DNA from 3 places in the Rhizobium sp. YAF28 genome. Region 1 is predicted to be linked to each of the others. Evidence: riboswitches for the same ligand, from Rfam matches in the RefSeq annotation. Region 1 holds a riboswitch; each other region holds the start of a gene.
The links. Region 1 has a riboswitch for cobalamin ahead of nrdH (glutaredoxin-like protein NrdH). Riboswitches for the same ligand answer to the same signal wherever they lie in the genome.
Positions count from the first base shown of each region.

Region 2: linked by a shared signal. The riboswitch ahead of bluB (5,6-dimethylbenzimidazole synthase) and the one ahead of nrdH (glutaredoxin-like protein NrdH) in region 1 are both predicted to bind cobalamin.
Region 3: linked by a shared signal. The riboswitch ahead of AB4Z13_RS12390 (ABC transporter substrate-binding protein) and the one ahead of nrdH (glutaredoxin-like protein NrdH) in region 1 are both predicted to bind cobalamin.

Region 1 covers NZ_JBFRCX010000007.1:397,462-402,718, forward strand. Annotated here, with positions in the region: gene nrdE (class 1b ribonucleoside-diphosphate reductase subunit alpha) at 1-2,002, opposite strand, end outside; gene nrdI (class Ib ribonucleoside-diphosphate reductase assembly flavoprotein NrdI) at 1,981-2,394, opposite strand; gene nrdH (glutaredoxin-like protein NrdH) at 2,408-2,629, opposite strand; cobalamin riboswitch at 2,895-3,122, opposite strand; gene metE (5-methyltetrahydropteroyltriglutamate--homocysteine S-methyltransferase) at 3,299-5,257, opposite strand, start outside.
Region 2 covers NZ_JBFRCX010000001.1:617,844-623,100, reverse strand. Annotated here, with positions in the region: gene AB4Z13_RS03290 (LysR family transcriptional regulator) at 1-543, opposite strand, end outside; gene AB4Z13_RS03285 (MFS transporter) at 678-2,222, shown strand; gene bluB (5,6-dimethylbenzimidazole synthase) at 2,240-2,941, opposite strand; cobalamin riboswitch at 2,984-3,173, opposite strand; gene AB4Z13_RS03275 (DHA2 family efflux MFS transporter permease subunit) at 3,316-4,740, shown strand; gene AB4Z13_RS03270 (3-deoxy-7-phosphoheptulonate synthase) at 4,982-5,257, shown strand, end outside.
Region 3 covers NZ_JBFRCX010000005.1:8,513-13,769, forward strand. Annotated here, with positions in the region: gene AB4Z13_RS12365 (ArsR/SmtB family transcription factor) at 1-193, shown strand, start outside; gene AB4Z13_RS12370 (SRPBCC family protein) at 190-558, shown strand; gene AB4Z13_RS12375 (ATP-dependent Clp protease proteolytic subunit) at 607-1,227, shown strand; gene AB4Z13_RS12380 (hypothetical protein) at 1,258-1,716, opposite strand; gene AB4Z13_RS12385 (YidB family protein) at 1,766-2,110, opposite strand; cobalamin riboswitch at 2,248-2,517, shown strand; gene AB4Z13_RS12390 (ABC transporter substrate-binding protein) at 2,696-3,730, shown strand; gene AB4Z13_RS12395 (FecCD family ABC transporter permease) at 3,742-4,767, shown strand; gene AB4Z13_RS12400 (ABC transporter ATP-binding protein) at 4,764-5,257, shown strand, end outside.

The DNA.
Region 1 (5,257 bases):
CCTGATCGACATGTTGGGTAGCCGCAGCATAGGTATCGATGATCTTGTCTGGCCCGATCTCGTAGGCATCCTGATAGTAGTCGAGATTGTCGTTGGTCATGAACGGCGCCGGATAATAGACGCGGCCGATCTTGCCTTCCTTGCGGATCTCGATCTTCGAGACGATCGGATGGATCGAGGAAGTCGAGTGGTTGATATAGGAAATCGAGCCCGTCGGCGGCACCGCCTGCAGGTTCTGGTTATAGAGGCCGGAGGCCATCACGGCCTTCTTCAGCTCCAGCCAGTCTTCCTGCGTCGGGATATGAATGCCGGCACCGTCGAAAAGCGCCTGAACCTTCTCGGTCGCCGGCTTCCATCCCTGCTCGGTATATTTGTCGAAATATTCGCCAGAGGCATATTTCGAATTCTCGAAGCCCTTGAAGCCCGCACCACGCTCGACCGCCAGACGGTTGGAGGCGCGCAGCGCGTGATAGGTCACCGTGTAGAAATAGATATTGGTGAAATCGACGCCCTCTTCCGAACCGTAATGGATGCGCTCGCGGGCGAGGTATCCATGCAGGTTCATCTGGCCAAGGCCGATCGCGTGGCTGTCGTCATTGCCCTTCTCGATCGAAGGTACGGATGAGATGTGGCTCATGTCAGAAACGGCCGTCAGCGCGCGGATCGAGGTCTCGATCGTCTTGCCAAAATCGGCCGAATCCATAGCCATGGCGATATTCAGCGAGCCGAGATTGCACGAGATATCCTTGCCCATCACCTTGTAGGAAAGGTCGTCGTTGAAGGTGCTCGCTTCGCTGACCTGCAGGATTTCAGAGCAGAGATTGCTCATGCTGATGCGGCCGGCGATCGGGTTTGCCCGGTTCACCGTGTCTTCGAACATGATGTAGGGATAACCGCTCTCGAACTGGATTTCGGCAATCACCTGGAAGAATTCGCGCGCCTTGATCTTCTTCTTGGTGATACGGGCATCCGCCACCATCTCGCGATACTTCTCCGTCACCGATATCTCGGTGAAGGGCACGCCATAGACCCGTTCCACGTCGTAGGGCGAGAAGAGGTACATATCCTCATTGTTCTTGGCGAGCTCGAAAGTGATGTCGGGCACGACGACGCCGAGCGACAGCGTCTTGATACGGATCTTCTCGTCAGCATTTTCGCGCTTGGTATCAAGGAAGCGCATGATGTCAGGGTGATGGGCGTTGAGATAAACGGCACCCGCACCCTGCCGAGCACCGAGCTGGTTGGCATAGGAGAACGAGTCTTCGAGCAGCTTCATGACGGGGATGATGCCGGAAGACTGGTTTTCGATCTGCTTGATTGGCGCGCCAGCCTCGCGGATGTTCGTCAGCGATAGCGCCACGCCACCGCCGCGCTTGGAAAGCTGCAGCGCCGAATTGATGGAGCGGCCGATCGATTCCATATTGTCTTCGACACGCAGCAGAAAGCACGAGACGAGCTCGCCGCGCTGCTTCTTGCCGGCATTGAGGAAAGTCGGCGTTGCCGGCTGGAAGCGGCCGGTGATGATCTCTTCGACCAGATCACGGGCAAGCTGCTCATTGCCTTCGGCAAGTGCCAACGCCACCATGCAGATGCGATCTTCATAGCGCTCCAGATAGCGCTTTCCGTCGAAGGTCTTCAGCGTGTAGCTGGTGTAATATTTGAAGGCGCCGAGGAAAGTCGGGAAACGGAACTTCTTGGCATAGGCCTCGTCGAACAGGTCGCGGACGAAGTTGAAGGAATACTGGTCGAGCACTTCCTGCTCGTAATAGCCTTCGGTCACCAGATAATCGAGCTTCTCCCGGAGATTATGGAAGAACACCGTGTTCTGGTTCACGTGCTGCAGGAAATACTGCTTGGCCGCCATGCGGTCCTTGTCGAGCTGGATCTTGCCCTGCTCGTCATAGAGGTTCAGCATCGCGTTCAGCGCGTGATAATCCAGCGCGTCCGCTGCCTTTAGCGGTTTTGCGCCCGCATCTCGCTTCAAATTTGTTCCTGTGTCCAAAATCGTCCCATCCCGTCTTTGACATTGGCGACATCCTCGGCAGTCCCCAGAAGCTCGAACCGGTAGAGGTAAGGCACCTGGCATTTCTGCGAGATCACGTCGCCGGCAAGCCCATAGGTCTCGCCGAAATTGCTGTTGCCCGCAGCAATGACGCCACGGATGTTGGAGCGGTTTTCCGCATCGTTGAGGAAACGGATCACCTGCTTGGGCACGGCTCCCTTTACGATCCCGGGGCCGCCATCCCCGCAATAGGTGGGCGAGATCAGCACATAGGGTTCGCGAATGTGGATGTCCTCAACGCCTACGGGAATGCGCGCCGCGCGCAGTCCCAGCTTCTCGACGAAACGATGGGTATTCTCAGACCGGCTGGAATAATAGACGATCAGGCCCACCGCTCTTCTCCGATCAGGAGAGCGCGCTGATCATATCGGGACGGAAGCCCGCCCAGTGGTTCTCGCCGGCAACGACGACCGGAACCTGCATGTAGCCCATGCCGCGAACGCGATCGAGCGCGTCGGCATCCTCGGAGATATCGATGATCTGATAGTCGACGCCCAGGCGGTCGAGGGCGCGATATGTGGCGGTGCACTGAACGCAGGCAGGCTTGCTGTAAACGGTAACGCTCATCATGTTCCTCGTGATGTCAATGGATTCCGGACGCAGAACTAGGATCGGGCGCCTTGCGGCGTCCGGGGTAACGCTCGATATTGATCTGGCAAAGTTGGCGTTTTACACGCCGGATTCGATCCCTCGCGGGATTTGCGCGGGCGGCGGCTTTGATGCTCTCGACATGACTTCAACCCCGAAGTGCTCATGCGGACTTCCGGGGGCAGCGCAACAGGTGCGGATTTGATCCGCCTCACATATACGCGACCTTCCGGACACCCCGCCCGTGGACGTTTCGTTCAAGGCAGGTCTCCTGGCTCGCGGGTCGAAGCACCCTGCCCCCAGCCTTCCCAAAGCGTCATGCCTCAGTGACCTGAAATCGGACAGTTGCTCGCCGCTTACAGTTGCGGGGGCAGCTCCGGCCTTGTTTTGCCATCATGGCAAACCGCACCGTATTCCCGTCTTAGCCTGCGATCCCTAGCGAATCGAAGGAACCTTGAACACTAGATATAGTACTCGAATCGGAGTTGGCGTCAACGGATGGTTTGTGCGTCGCGTTACGGCATATTTGAAATTGCTACATTCCTGTGAAAAACGTGGTTAACGAATGCTTAAAGAAAGTAGGCTGTGGAGAAGGCCCCAATGAAGAGAGCCGGCCTATAGCCGGCTCTCTGATTTTCGACTCCAGGTTCAGGCCCGAATCGTCGATGCGGCATGTCGTAATATTCGGGCGGCAGCGACCATGTTGACGAGCGCCGGGCGAACCTCTTCCCACCTGCGCGTCTTCAATCCGCAATCCGGATTGATCCAGAGCTGCCCGTCCGTCAGACGCTCGCGCGCCAGCGTCAGGAGCTCCGTCATCTCCTCGACATCAGGAACGCGCGGCGAATGGATGTCGTAGACGCCGGGGCCGATCTCGTTCGGATATTTGTAGCTACGGAAGGCCTCCAGCAGTTCCATCTTCGAACGTGACGTCTCGATGGAGATCACATCGGCATCCATCGCCGCGATGGCATCGATGATCTGGTTGAACTCCGAATAGCACATATGCGTATGGATCTGCGTTTCGTCCGCCACGCCGGAGGCGCATAGGCGGAAACTCTCGACGGCCCAGTCGAGATAGGTCTTCCAGTCGGCCTTGCGCAGCGGCAGGCCCTCGCGCAGCGCCGCCTCGTCGATCTGGATCATTGCCGCACCGGCCCTTTCGAGATCGAGCACCTCGTCGCGGATCGCCAGCGCGATCTGCCGGCTGACGTCGGCGCGAGAGAGATCGTCGCGCACGAAGGACCAGTTGAGGATCGTCACCGGCCCGGTCAGCATGCCCTTCACGGGCTTCTCCGTCAGCGACTGCGCATAGCGCCACCACTCGACTGTCATCGGCTTCGGCCGGGAGACGTCCCCGAAGATAACAGGCGGTCGGACGTAACGGGAGCCATAGCTCTGCACCCAGGCATGTTGAGTGAAGGCGAAGCCGGAAAGCTGCTCACCGAAATACTGCACCATGTCATTGCGTTCGAATTCGCCGTGGACAAGCACGTCGAGGCCGATTTCCTCCTGCCAGCGGATCGCCGCTTCGGTCTCCTTTTTCAGAAAGGCATCATAATCCGCCTCGCTGATCGTGCCCTTGGTGAAAGCGGAGCGGGACTTTCGAACATCTGATGTCTGCGGGAAGGAGCCGATCGTCGTCGTCGGGAACAGCGGCAGGCGAAGCTTACGCTCCTGCAGTCCGGTCCGCTCGGCAAAATCGCTGCTGCGTGTCTTCATCGCCTCGTCGATCGCGGCAACCCGCTGTCTGACCTTCAGATCATGTACGCGCGTAGATGCGGCGCGCGATGCAACGGCCTGCGAGGCTGCCGCAATCACCTGGGAGGCCTTGCCGGCATCGCCGAGCGCTGCGATCTCCTCAAGCTTCTGGGCAGCGAAGGCGAGCCATGATTTCAGCTCACCATCCAGCCCGCTCTCCAGTTCCAGATCGATCGGCACGTGCAGCAGCGAGCAGGACGGCGCGATCTGTAGCCGGTCCGCACCAAAGTGCTGGACAAGCGGCTCGATCCTCTCCCGGATCGCCGCAAGGTCTGCCTTCCAGATATTGCGCCCGTCGATGACGCCAAGCGAAAATGTCAGATCGCTGGGTGCCTTGAAAAGGGCATCGATCTGCTGTGGAGCGCGAACGAGATCGACATGCAGGCCGGCAACCGGGAGCGAGAGCGCCGTCGGCAGATTGTCGCCGATCGCGCCGAAATAGGTGGCGACCATGATCTTCAGGTCGGGCACCAATTCATGCAGCGCACGATAGGTATGCTGCAGTGCTGCCTGCTCTTCCTGTGAAAGATCGAGCACGAAGCAAGGTTCGTCGATCTGCACCCAGTCGACACCGGCTGCACGAAGTTCTGCCAGTACTTTTGTATAAACAGGCAACAAGCGTGCAAGCAGGTCAATCGGCGCAAAACCTTCTTCGCTTCCCTTGGCGAGTTTCAGGAAGGTAACCGGACCGAGGATGACCGGCCGGGTATGGATGCCAAGTGTCTTGGCCTCGACGAAGGCATCAAGTGGCTTGTTCGCCGTCAGGGCAAAGGTCTGATCGGGGCCGAGTTCCGGCACCATGTAGTGGTAGTTCGTGTCGAACCATTTCGTCATTTCGAGCGCCGG
Region 2 (5,257 bases), on a different contig from region 1:
TGCAAGACGCAGCGGTTCGCCGTGGCGATATTCGAATTGCGGCGTTGCAAACCAGCCGAAATGCTCTGGTGCCAGAACCTCGCCATCGCGCCGGTCCTCATCCCGACGGACGATCGCCGCATCCAGGTCGCCGCGATCGAAGGCGGCGAGCAACTCGCAGGAATTGTCGAGCCGCACCTCGATCGTCAACCCCGGGTCATGGGCATTGAGGCGCGCAAGCAGCGTCGGCACTTCCGGGCCAGCGACATGGGCCGCAATGCCCAGCCTGAAATGACGGCGCGACGAGGAAAGTGCCGCGACCGCACGGTCATGGGCGGCGAGGAATTCCCGTGCGGCATCAAGAAATACCGCCCCCTGTGCCGAAAGCCGCACCAGCCGCGGCGTGCGTTCGATCAGCCGATGGCCGAGCCGCTCCTCCAGCCGTTTGAGCTTGACGCTAATCGCTCCTTGCGTGCTGCCGAGCTCATTGGCGGCGCGGGTGAAGCTCTTGTTCTCGGCGATCGTCACGAAAGCCTGAACGGAATCGACATCGAGCATGGTCATTGGATCTATCCGAAATTGTTGTGTCTGAAATAGTCAATCATCCAATTCTGTAATGATCAAGCTCTGCTTATGCTGACGCAAATGGACGACAACGGATGTCACCCTTGTAAGTCTCAACGTCGAAAGGCCAAAGCATGACCTCTGCCTCACCTCAATCCTCACGTATCAGAGGCATCGTCGCCCTGATGGCGGCCTGCCTCTCCTCACTGATGTTCGGCCTTGAAATATCGAGCGTACCGGCAATCCTGCCGACGCTGGAAAAGGTGCTGCATGCCGATTTCAGCGCGCTGCAATGGATCATGAATGCCTATACGATCGCCGTGACGACGGTGCTGATGGCCGCAGGCACATTAGCCGATCGCTACGGCCGCAAGCGCGTCTTCCTGATCGGCATTGCCGCCTTTGGCCTCACCTCGCTGATTGCCGGCCTTGCTCAGGATGTTTCGCTGCTAATCGTTGCTCGCTTTCTGCAGGGTATGAGCGGCGGCGTGATGCTGATCTGCCAGGTGGCCGTCCTCTCCCATCAATTCCCGGAGGGCAGAGCCCGCAGCATGGCCTTCGGCTGGTGGGGCATCATCTTCGGGATCGGCCTCGGCTTTGGCCCGATCATAGGCGTTGCGATCGTAGCAGCCGCCGGCTGGCAATGGGTCTTCCTCATCCATGCCGTGCTGGCAGCCGTGACGGTGGCCCTTGCCGTAACGGGCGTTGAGGAATCGCGTGACCCCGCTGCAGGACGGCTCGATATGGCCGGAATTGTCACCCTTTCGCTGGCGGTCTTCTGCCTCGCTTTCTTCATCACCCAGGGTCCGGCTCTCGGCTTTGCCAGCCTTGCCGCGCTTGCCACTATCGGACTTTCCGCGGCAAGCCTCGTCGCCTTCATCTTCGCCGAGAGGCTGAACCCGCGACCGATGTTCGATGCCTCGGTCTTCGGCATCCGCGCCTTCTCGGGCGCCATCATCGGCTCGGCTGCCATGAATATCAGCTTCTGGCCCTTCATGATCTATCTGCCGATCTGGTATGAAGCCGGTCTCGGTTATGGCAGTGTGGCCGCGGGTCTGGCGCTGCTTGCCTATACGCTGCCGACGCTCGTCGTACCGCCGCTCGCCGAACGGCTCATGCTGCGCTATCGGCCGGGCATCATCATTCCCGGCGGCCTTTTCACCATCGGGCTCGGCTTCCTGCTGATGAAATCAGGCAGTGCCGCCGCCGCGCCAAGCTGGCTGACGATGCTGCCCGGCGCGCTGCTTGCCGGCATCGGGCTTGGCTTCACCAACACTCCGGTCACCAATACGACGACAGGCGCTGTCTCCAGCGATCGCGCCGGCATGGCTTCCGGCATCGACATGAGCGCCCGGATGATCTCGCTCGCCATCAACATCGCCGTCATGGGCTTCATCCTGTTCAGCGGCGTGCTCTCCCACCTCAAGAGCACCTTGCCAACCTCGACGGATGCCGGCGACCTGCGCCTGCTCGCCGAACGGATCTCCGCCGGCAACATTGCCTCCCTGCCAGACATTCCGGCCGGGACGGTGCATGATGCGCTCGTCGCAGGCTTCGGCGGCGTCATGCTCTATGGCGCGATCGGCGTCTGGCTTCTGGCCGCCGCAAGCTTCCTCGTCTTTGCCCATCGGAAGACGCCGGCCTGCGCCAAGGATTGCGGCACCCAGCCGGCAGAATGATGCACACCCGCGCCGGCTCAGACCGGCGCGGCCTCGCTTTCCACCTGCCCCCAGCCATCATGGAAAACCAGCTCTTCCAGCGCCATCCGCTGCCGCCAGCCTTTGACCGCCAGTTCCGGCTTATCATAGAGCCGGTCGACGAAGCCGGCGCAGAGCCAGGCTACCACCTCGATATGATTGGGAATGCCGAGGATCTCCTTCAGGTCACCCTCGCGAAAAATGCTGACCCAGCCGATGCCCACCCCTTCGGCTCGTGCCGCAAGCCACAGGTTCTGGATGGCGCAGACGGTGGAATAGCTGTCCATGCGCGGATTATGTGTGCGCCCCAGCACCACGCTGCCGCTGCGGGTTGGATCGCAGGTCACGCAGATGCCGAGCGGCGCCTGGACAATGCCTTCGAGCTTCAGCGAACGGTATTGCTCCTGCCGCTTGCCGTCGAACATGCGGGCCGCTTCCTCATTCGCCTTGAGGAAGGCATCGCGTACCCGCGCCCTCACCTCGACGCTCTTCACCAGAATGAAATTCCACGGCTGCATGAAGCCGACCGAGGGCGCGTGATGCGCGGCGGTCAAAAGCCGCGTCACGAGATCATCCGGCAAGGGGTCGGGCAGGAACTGGCTGCGCACGTCACGCCGCGTCATGATTGCGTGATAGACGGCCTCGCGTTCGGCCGCAGAAAAGCTGGATGCCGGGCAAACGGCATCATCAATGGGTCGCATCGTCAAATCCCCAACAACGCAACCGCCCGCCGTCCGCGCGGGTTGGGTCTATCTTGCCAGGCCGGTCTTCTGACTTGGCGTCATCCGCTTGGCCGCCGCCTTCCCGGCCTTGCGGCCAGTGGCATTCTATGCGGCAAGCGTCGGCCTTACAGCGTTGGGCACGTTCCGGTCTTGCACCGGATTCCCGATTCTCCCGCTTGTGAAAGCGGGCACCTGACGGGTGATCTATGGCGCGGAAACGGCATGGCGGCAAGCTGCATGCGACATTCATTTCGTGGACAGGCTGAAAATGCTGGCCTAGAACGAGACCCGACGCCGCTGGCGCCGAATCCCCTCTCATTGCCTTCCGGTTGCCCGTGTCCCGCCTAACACCAATGATCCTTGCGGTCGCCCTGTTCATGGAACAGATGGATTCGACCGTGATCGCCACCAGCCTGCCGGCGATTGCTGCCGATATAGGCACTTCGCCGATCGCGCTGAAACTTGCGGTAACGAGCTACCTCGTGGCGCTCGCAATCTTCATTCCGATCAGCGGCTGGATGTCGGATCGCTTCGGTGCACGCAACATCTTTCGGCTCGCGATCTTCGTTTTCATGGTTGGCTCGGTCGCCTGCGCATTCTCCAATTCCATCGCCGCCTTCGTCATTTCCCGCCTCATCCAGGGTGCCGGCGGCTCGATGATGACGCCGGTCGGGCGATTGCTCCTGGTGCGCGGCACGCCACGTCACCAGTTGGTGAATGCCATGGCATGGCTGACCATTCCGGCGCTGATCGGCCCGATCATGGGCCCGCCGATCGGCGGCTTCCTGACAACCTATCTCAGCTGGCACTGGATCTTCTGGATCAATGTGCCGATCGGCATTATCGGCATCGTCCTCGTCACCCGTTTCCTGCCGGCCGTCGAGCCGCGAAGCCCGAAGCCGATGGATTTTCCGGGCTTCTTCCTGTCGGGTATCGGCTTTGCCGGTTTCGTGTTCGGCCTCTCGGTCATCAGCCTGCCCGCCGTTCCCGTCATCTACGGCTATGTCACTGTGGCCGTCGGCGTCCTCTCCGGCATTCTCTATTTCGTGCATGCCAGGCGCACCTCGCATCCGCTGCTCGACCCCAAGATGTTCCGCTACCCGATGTTCCGGGCGGCGATCCTCGGCGCCTCGAATTTCCGCATGGGCCTCGGCGCGCTGCCCTTCCTCATGCCGCTGATGCTGCAGCTCGGCTTCGGCCTGACGCCGCTGCAGTCAGGCTCGATCACCTTCATCAGCGCTCTTGGCTCCATGGGCTCGAAATTTGCAGCCACCCGCACCTATAACGCCTTCGGCTTCCGCAACGTCATCGCGCTGACGACCTTCCTCGCGGCGATCTTCCTCGGCGTGAACGGCTTCTTCACTGCCGAAACGCCGATGTATCTCATCATGGGCTCTCTTCTTGTCGGCGGCCTGTTGCGCTCCATGGCCTTTTCGGGCGTCAATGCCATGGCCTTCGGCGATGTGGACGAGGCCGACAGCAGTCAGGCGACCGCCATCAATGCGGTGGCGCAGCGCATCTCCATGGCCATGGGCGTTGCGGTTGCCGGTACGATCCTGGAAATCTCCTCGAGCTTCCATGGCGGCAAGCTTTTGGTCTCGGATTTTCATATCGCCTTCTTCATCGTGGCGGCGATATCAGCACTTGCCTGCATCACCTTCCTGCGCCTGCCTGCCAATGCCGGCGAGGAGCTGACGACACGCCGCCACAAGAACAGACATGCCGAGACGGCAGAACCGGAAGAGGCCCAGGGACAGGCAATAGCGGAGAGCCGCTGAAAACTTCACGGATCTGTCGTTTTTCCTCACAGATTCTACGTGACAATTCCGATCGGCATGGCTACATAAGCCGCATGTCGATTTCGTCCGTTTACGCATCGCGATTTTATTCGTACCGCTGCTTCCAGCGGATGCGGGTCTGTGCGTAACCGAAACTAACGCGACGACAACCCGAACAGCCGCTAGTCAACCTGGCGGCTTTTTTGTTCCGCCACGGTATGACCAAACAGGAGAGCATACCGTGACTGACACTATTGATGATCTGCGCATCGTCGAGATCACCCCGCTGACCAAGCCTGCCGATATCCTTTCGGAAATCCCGCGTGACGCCGCTGTTACCAAGACAGTAACCAGCACGCGCGACATGATCCACAATATCCTGACCGGTCAGGACGACCGGCAGCTCGTCATCATCGGCCCCTGCTCGATCCACGATCCGGCAGCCGCCCGCGAATATGCCGGCCGCCTCATGGAGCAGCGACGACGTCTCTCCGGCGATCTCGAAATCGTCATGCGC
Region 3 (5,257 bases), on a different contig from region 1:
GGCCATGTCCCAGCATCTCGCCGTGCTGCGTTCGGCACGGCTGGTGCGCGAACAGAAGGAGGGCCGTTTCGTGAATTACGAGGTCGATCCCGAGGGGCTCACCCTCATCGCCCAATGGCTGGCGAAATATCGCGCCTACTGGCCAGCCCGCATCGATGCTCTCAAGCTCTTGCTGAAGGATATGGACCAATGAACGAGGTGAAGACCGAGATACACACCAAGCAACAAACCGGCTTCGAACAGAGATACGAGCTGGATGCGCCGCCGGAAAAGGTCTGGCGGGCGATCAGCATTGCGGAATTCCGGGAGAAATGGCTGCCGAAGGAAGCGCTTGCCGATCCGCAATCGCTCTCCGAAACACCGGGAAAGGAGGTTCGCTACAGATTGCGCGACGACAGCCCGCCCTTCCTGGAAAGCATCGTCACCTTCGCGATCGCACCGAATGCATCGGGCGGGACCAGCCTGCGGATCGTCCACGAGTTGACTGGTGACACTTTCGAGCGGCTTTCGAGATCGGTCGCCAACAGCAACAGCCAGACTATGATGCTCGCCGCCTGACGCGGCAGGCCTTCCCGCTTATCAATTCTGAAAGATTGGAGTTCGCCGATGCGCGAAACGATGCAACTCGTCCCCATGGTCGTCGAACAATCCTCCCGAGGGGAGCGATCCTTCGACATCTATTCCCGCCTCTTGCGTGAGCGGATCATCTTTCTGAACGGCGAGATCAACGACGGCGTGTCCGCCCTCGTCTGCGCCCAGCTTCTGTTCCTGGAGGCCGAAAATCCCAAGAAACCGATCAACCTCTACATCAATTCGCCGGGCGGCGTCGTGACCAGCGGTTTTGCCATGTACGACACGATGCGTTTCATCCGCGCGCCGGTGCACACGCTCTGCATGGGAACGGCCCGCTCGATGGGCTCCTTCCTGCTGATGGCCGGCCAGCCGGGAGAGCGATATGCCCTTCCGAATGCCAGCATCCTCATCCACCAGCCCCTCGGCGGCTTCCAGGGCCAGGCGTCCGATATGCTCATTCATGCCGAGGAAATCAGGAAGACGAAGCAGCTCATGACCAGCCTCTATGCCGAGCATTGCGGGCGATCCTATGAAGAGTTCGAGCAGGCGATGGATCGGGACCGCTTCATGAGGGCTGAAGAGGCCCTGGAATGGGGGCTAATCGACCGCATCCTGACGGATCGAGAGGATGTGGCAGAGGTAGGAGCGCAATAGCCATGCGCCCCACCCTCGCCAGCCTAAACCTCAGCTACCGGCCTTCAATGCCGTATTGCAAAGGCTCCAGTAACCGCCGCCCTTCTGGATCCATTTCAGATCGTTGAGCGTGCCGGCATCCTTGTTGGCATGATAGCTGTCGACGCAGGTATGCAGCCGGCCCTTGGCAGGCGTCTCACTGGCGTATTTCTTGTCGATCGCCTTCGGCATGGTCACGCCCTTGGGGGCCTTGACCGTCGGCTTTGCGGGCTCCTTGTCCGTCGTTGCGGCCACTGCCTTGTCATCGGCGGCATCTTCGGCGGCCGCATCCGCGCCGCAGAACTTCGCCCGGAAATCGTTCCACTTCATGTCCTTGGCCGAACCATCGGCCTTGGCCGTCTGATATTTGGCGCTGCATTCCTTCATGGTCAGCGCGGAGGCCGGAGAAACGAAGAAGGCGGCGGCAATCAACGCTCCGGCGGAAGCGGGCACAAGCAATCTCGCAATCATGGGATATCCTCGTGTTGGGGGCAGTTCACGGCATGCACGTCTTTGAAAGCTACGAGACGGTTCCATTAGGTGTCGCCGCATCGACGGCTTGCGGCAGATGCTCGGCGAGCAGCTTGGACACATCGTCGGCATCGACGCCGAACTTGGCGGCGAGATCGCGCAGCTGATCGGACGACAGGGCCGCCTGGATCTGTTCCGCCGATACGGGAAGATTGTGGCCGGTGCCGATCCAGGATGAGACCTGCTCGCCGAGGCCCGCCGAATTGAGCTGGGAAACGATGCCCTGCAGCCCTCCGGCATTGTCGAATATTCTGGTTGCAACCGCGACGTAATCGACTTGCCTGCCGGCAAGCACATCAGAGAGAACACCGCCTAAACCGTCGAAAATACTCATGGTTGCTCCTCCACCCATCAGCGGATTCTACATTAGCATGAGGTAAAATTTCTGTCATTCCGGATTTGCGAAACGACAGCCTTCCCTCCGCAAACAATACTTCTCGCTGGCCCTGCTTGACGTTGCCCATGGTGGCGTCCTAAGTCGGGGGAGACGGTTCCCCGAGGAGAACTTCGAGGGGATTAATAGGGAACACGGTGCGGACGACCCAAAAGGGACCAAGACCGTGGCTGCCCCCGCAACTGTAAGCGGATTGCCGGTTATATCCGGAATGAATGCCTCGTCGTTCATTCCAGGACATCACCGGCGAGCTGGTCACTCCAAGTGCCACTGCGCGCAAGCGCGGGAAGGCAGATGACCGGCTGACATCCGCGAGCCAGGAGACCTGCCGTCAATCACGATCCAATCAGCCGGGCGGGGATGCCTGGACAAGGAGCAGATATGATTGACCTTATTTCCTGCCGCTTGCCGCACGCGATCCGTCCCGATTGGACCACCCGCCGCTAGCCCTCCCTCCACGTTTGGCTCACGCATCTGCGCGCGCCGGCGTCCGCTAGCCCTTTTCCTTCCGATCGAGAGTTTCCAATGCGCCAGACTATTCCAGGCTTTTCTCTTGCGCTCGGGCTCGCCAGCCTTTGGTTGGCCGGCCTTGCAGCACCCGCCTTCGCCGCCACCCAATATCCCCTTACCCTCAGCAATTGCGGCCAGCCAGTCACCTTCGAGAAGGCACCGGCCAAGATCGTTTCGATCGGCCAGGGCATGACCGAAGTGCTCCTCTCGCTCGGCCTTGCCGACAAGATCGCCGGCACGGCCGTCTGGGTCGGCCCGGTCCTGCCGCAATATGCCGAGGCCAACAGCAGGATCAGACGGCTGGCCGACAACGACCCGAGCTTCGAATCCGTCGTCGGTGCCGAGCCCGATCTGGTGGCTGCCGAATTCGAATGGCATGTCGGCGCTGCCCAAGGCTCCGTCGGCAAGCGCGAGCAATTCAAAGACCTCGGCATCAACACCTATATCGCGCCTGCCGATTGCGTCGCCAAGATCAACACCGATGGCGGCGATGGTGTTCGCAGGGAGCTGTTCACGATGGACCTGATCTATCAGGAAATTGCCGAAATCTCCGAAATCTTCGACGTGAAAGACCGAGGCGATGCGCTGATCGCCGACCTGAAGAAGCGCGAGGCCGCGGCCGTTGCCTCCGTTTCAGGCGCTGCAGCCAAGAACCTGCCCGTCGTCTTCTGGTTCTCCAGCAAGGAGGTGAAAGGCGATGCCTTCATCGCCGGCAAGAACAGCGCCCCTGCCTATATCCTGAAGACGCTCGGCGCGAAGAACGTCGTGACGACTGAAGAGGAATGGCCCCTCGTCGGCTGGGAAACGATTGCGCAGGCCAATCCCGCCGTCATCGTCATCGCGACCATGGACCGCCGCCGCTATGCCGCCGACGATCCCAAGGTGAAGGTGGATTTCCTGGAAAACGATCCGGTCACAAGGGAGCTCGATGCCGTCAAAAACGAGCGCTTCATCATGATGGACGCGCAGTCGATGAACCCGACGATCCGCACCATCGACGGCATCGAAATCCTGGCAAAGGGCATCGCCGCCTCCGGTCTGGCGCAGTGAGCCAAGCTGCCTTGCCACAGAGACGATGGTGGGCGCTTGCCACGCTCACCGTCACCGCCCTCTTCCTGCTCGGTATCATGATCAGTCTCGCCGTATCGATCGGCGAGATATCGATCCCGCTCGCCACCACGGCAAAGGCGGTTTCCAACCGCCTGTTCGGCACGGCATTCGAGCTCAGCCGCATCCATCAGGGCATCGTCTGGGATTACCGCCTCAGCCGTGCGCTGGTGGCGGCGAGCGCCGGCGCGTCGCTGGCGCTTTGCGGCACGGTGCTGCAGGCGCTGCTGCGCAATCCGCTCGCCGAACCCTATGTGCTCGGCATTTCCGCCGGCGCCTCCACCGGCGCCGTCTGCGTCATGATCTTAGGCCTCGGTTCTGGCGTGCTCGGCCTCTCCGGCGGCGCCTTCATCGGCGCCGTGATCGCCTTTCTTCTGGTCGGCATTCTGGCGGCGGGCGCGGGTGGCACCAGCGAGCGCATCATTCTCTGCGGCGTGGCGGGCTCGCAGCTCTTCAACGCGCTGACCTCCTATATCGTCACCACCTCGGCCAATGCCGAACAGGCGCGCGGCGTACTCTTCTGGCTCTTAGGGTCGCTCAGTGGCGTGCGCTGGCCGGATGTCTATCTCTCCGTGCCGATCGCGCTCATCGGCTTCGTCGTCTGTCTTGCCCATGTGCGCGCGCTCGATGCCTTCGCCTTCGGCACGGATGCCGCAGCCTCCCTCGGCATCGCCGTGCGCCGCGTGCAGTTCACCCTGCTCGGCGTGACAGCGGCGATGACGGCAGGCGTGGTCGGCATGGTCGGTTCCATCGGCTTCGTCGGCCTCGTCATTCCCCATGCCGCCCGCTTCCTCGTCGGCCCCGCGCATGGCCGCCTGCTGCCGACGACTGCGCTTGGCGGAGCGATCTTCATGGTCGGCGCCGACATCGTCTCGCGCATCATCATTCCCCAACAGATCTTGCCTATCGGCGTCGTCACCGCGCTCTTCGGCGCACCGGCCTTCGCCATCATCCTCTATCGCGTGCGGAGAAGCGCATGAGCATATCAGTCGACAAGGTCACCTATGCCGCCGGCAATACCATCATCGTCAATGGCATCAGCATATCAGTCGAAAGGGGCAAGGTGCTCGGCCTGCTCGGGCCGAACGGCTCCGGCAAATCGAGCCTGCTGCGCCTGATCTGCCGGCTGCGGCAGGTCAAAAGCGGCATCATCCGCCTTGGCGACGACGATGTCTCCGGCCTCTCACGCGCTGCCCTTGCCCGCCGCATCGCCTTCGTCGAACAGCAGTCGACGACCGACACGCAGCTCACCGTGCGCGATATCGTCCGCCTCGGCCGCACGCCGCATCGCGGCCTCATCTCCTCCTGGGAACCCGATGACGATGCCGCCGTTGCGGAAGCGCTCGCCCGCGTCGACATGACCGCGCGCTCCGGCCAGCTGTGGCAGACACTGTCAGGCGGCGAACGCCAGCGCGTGCATATCGCCAGAGCCCTGGCGCAAACGCCGAGCGAACTCCTGCTCGACGAACC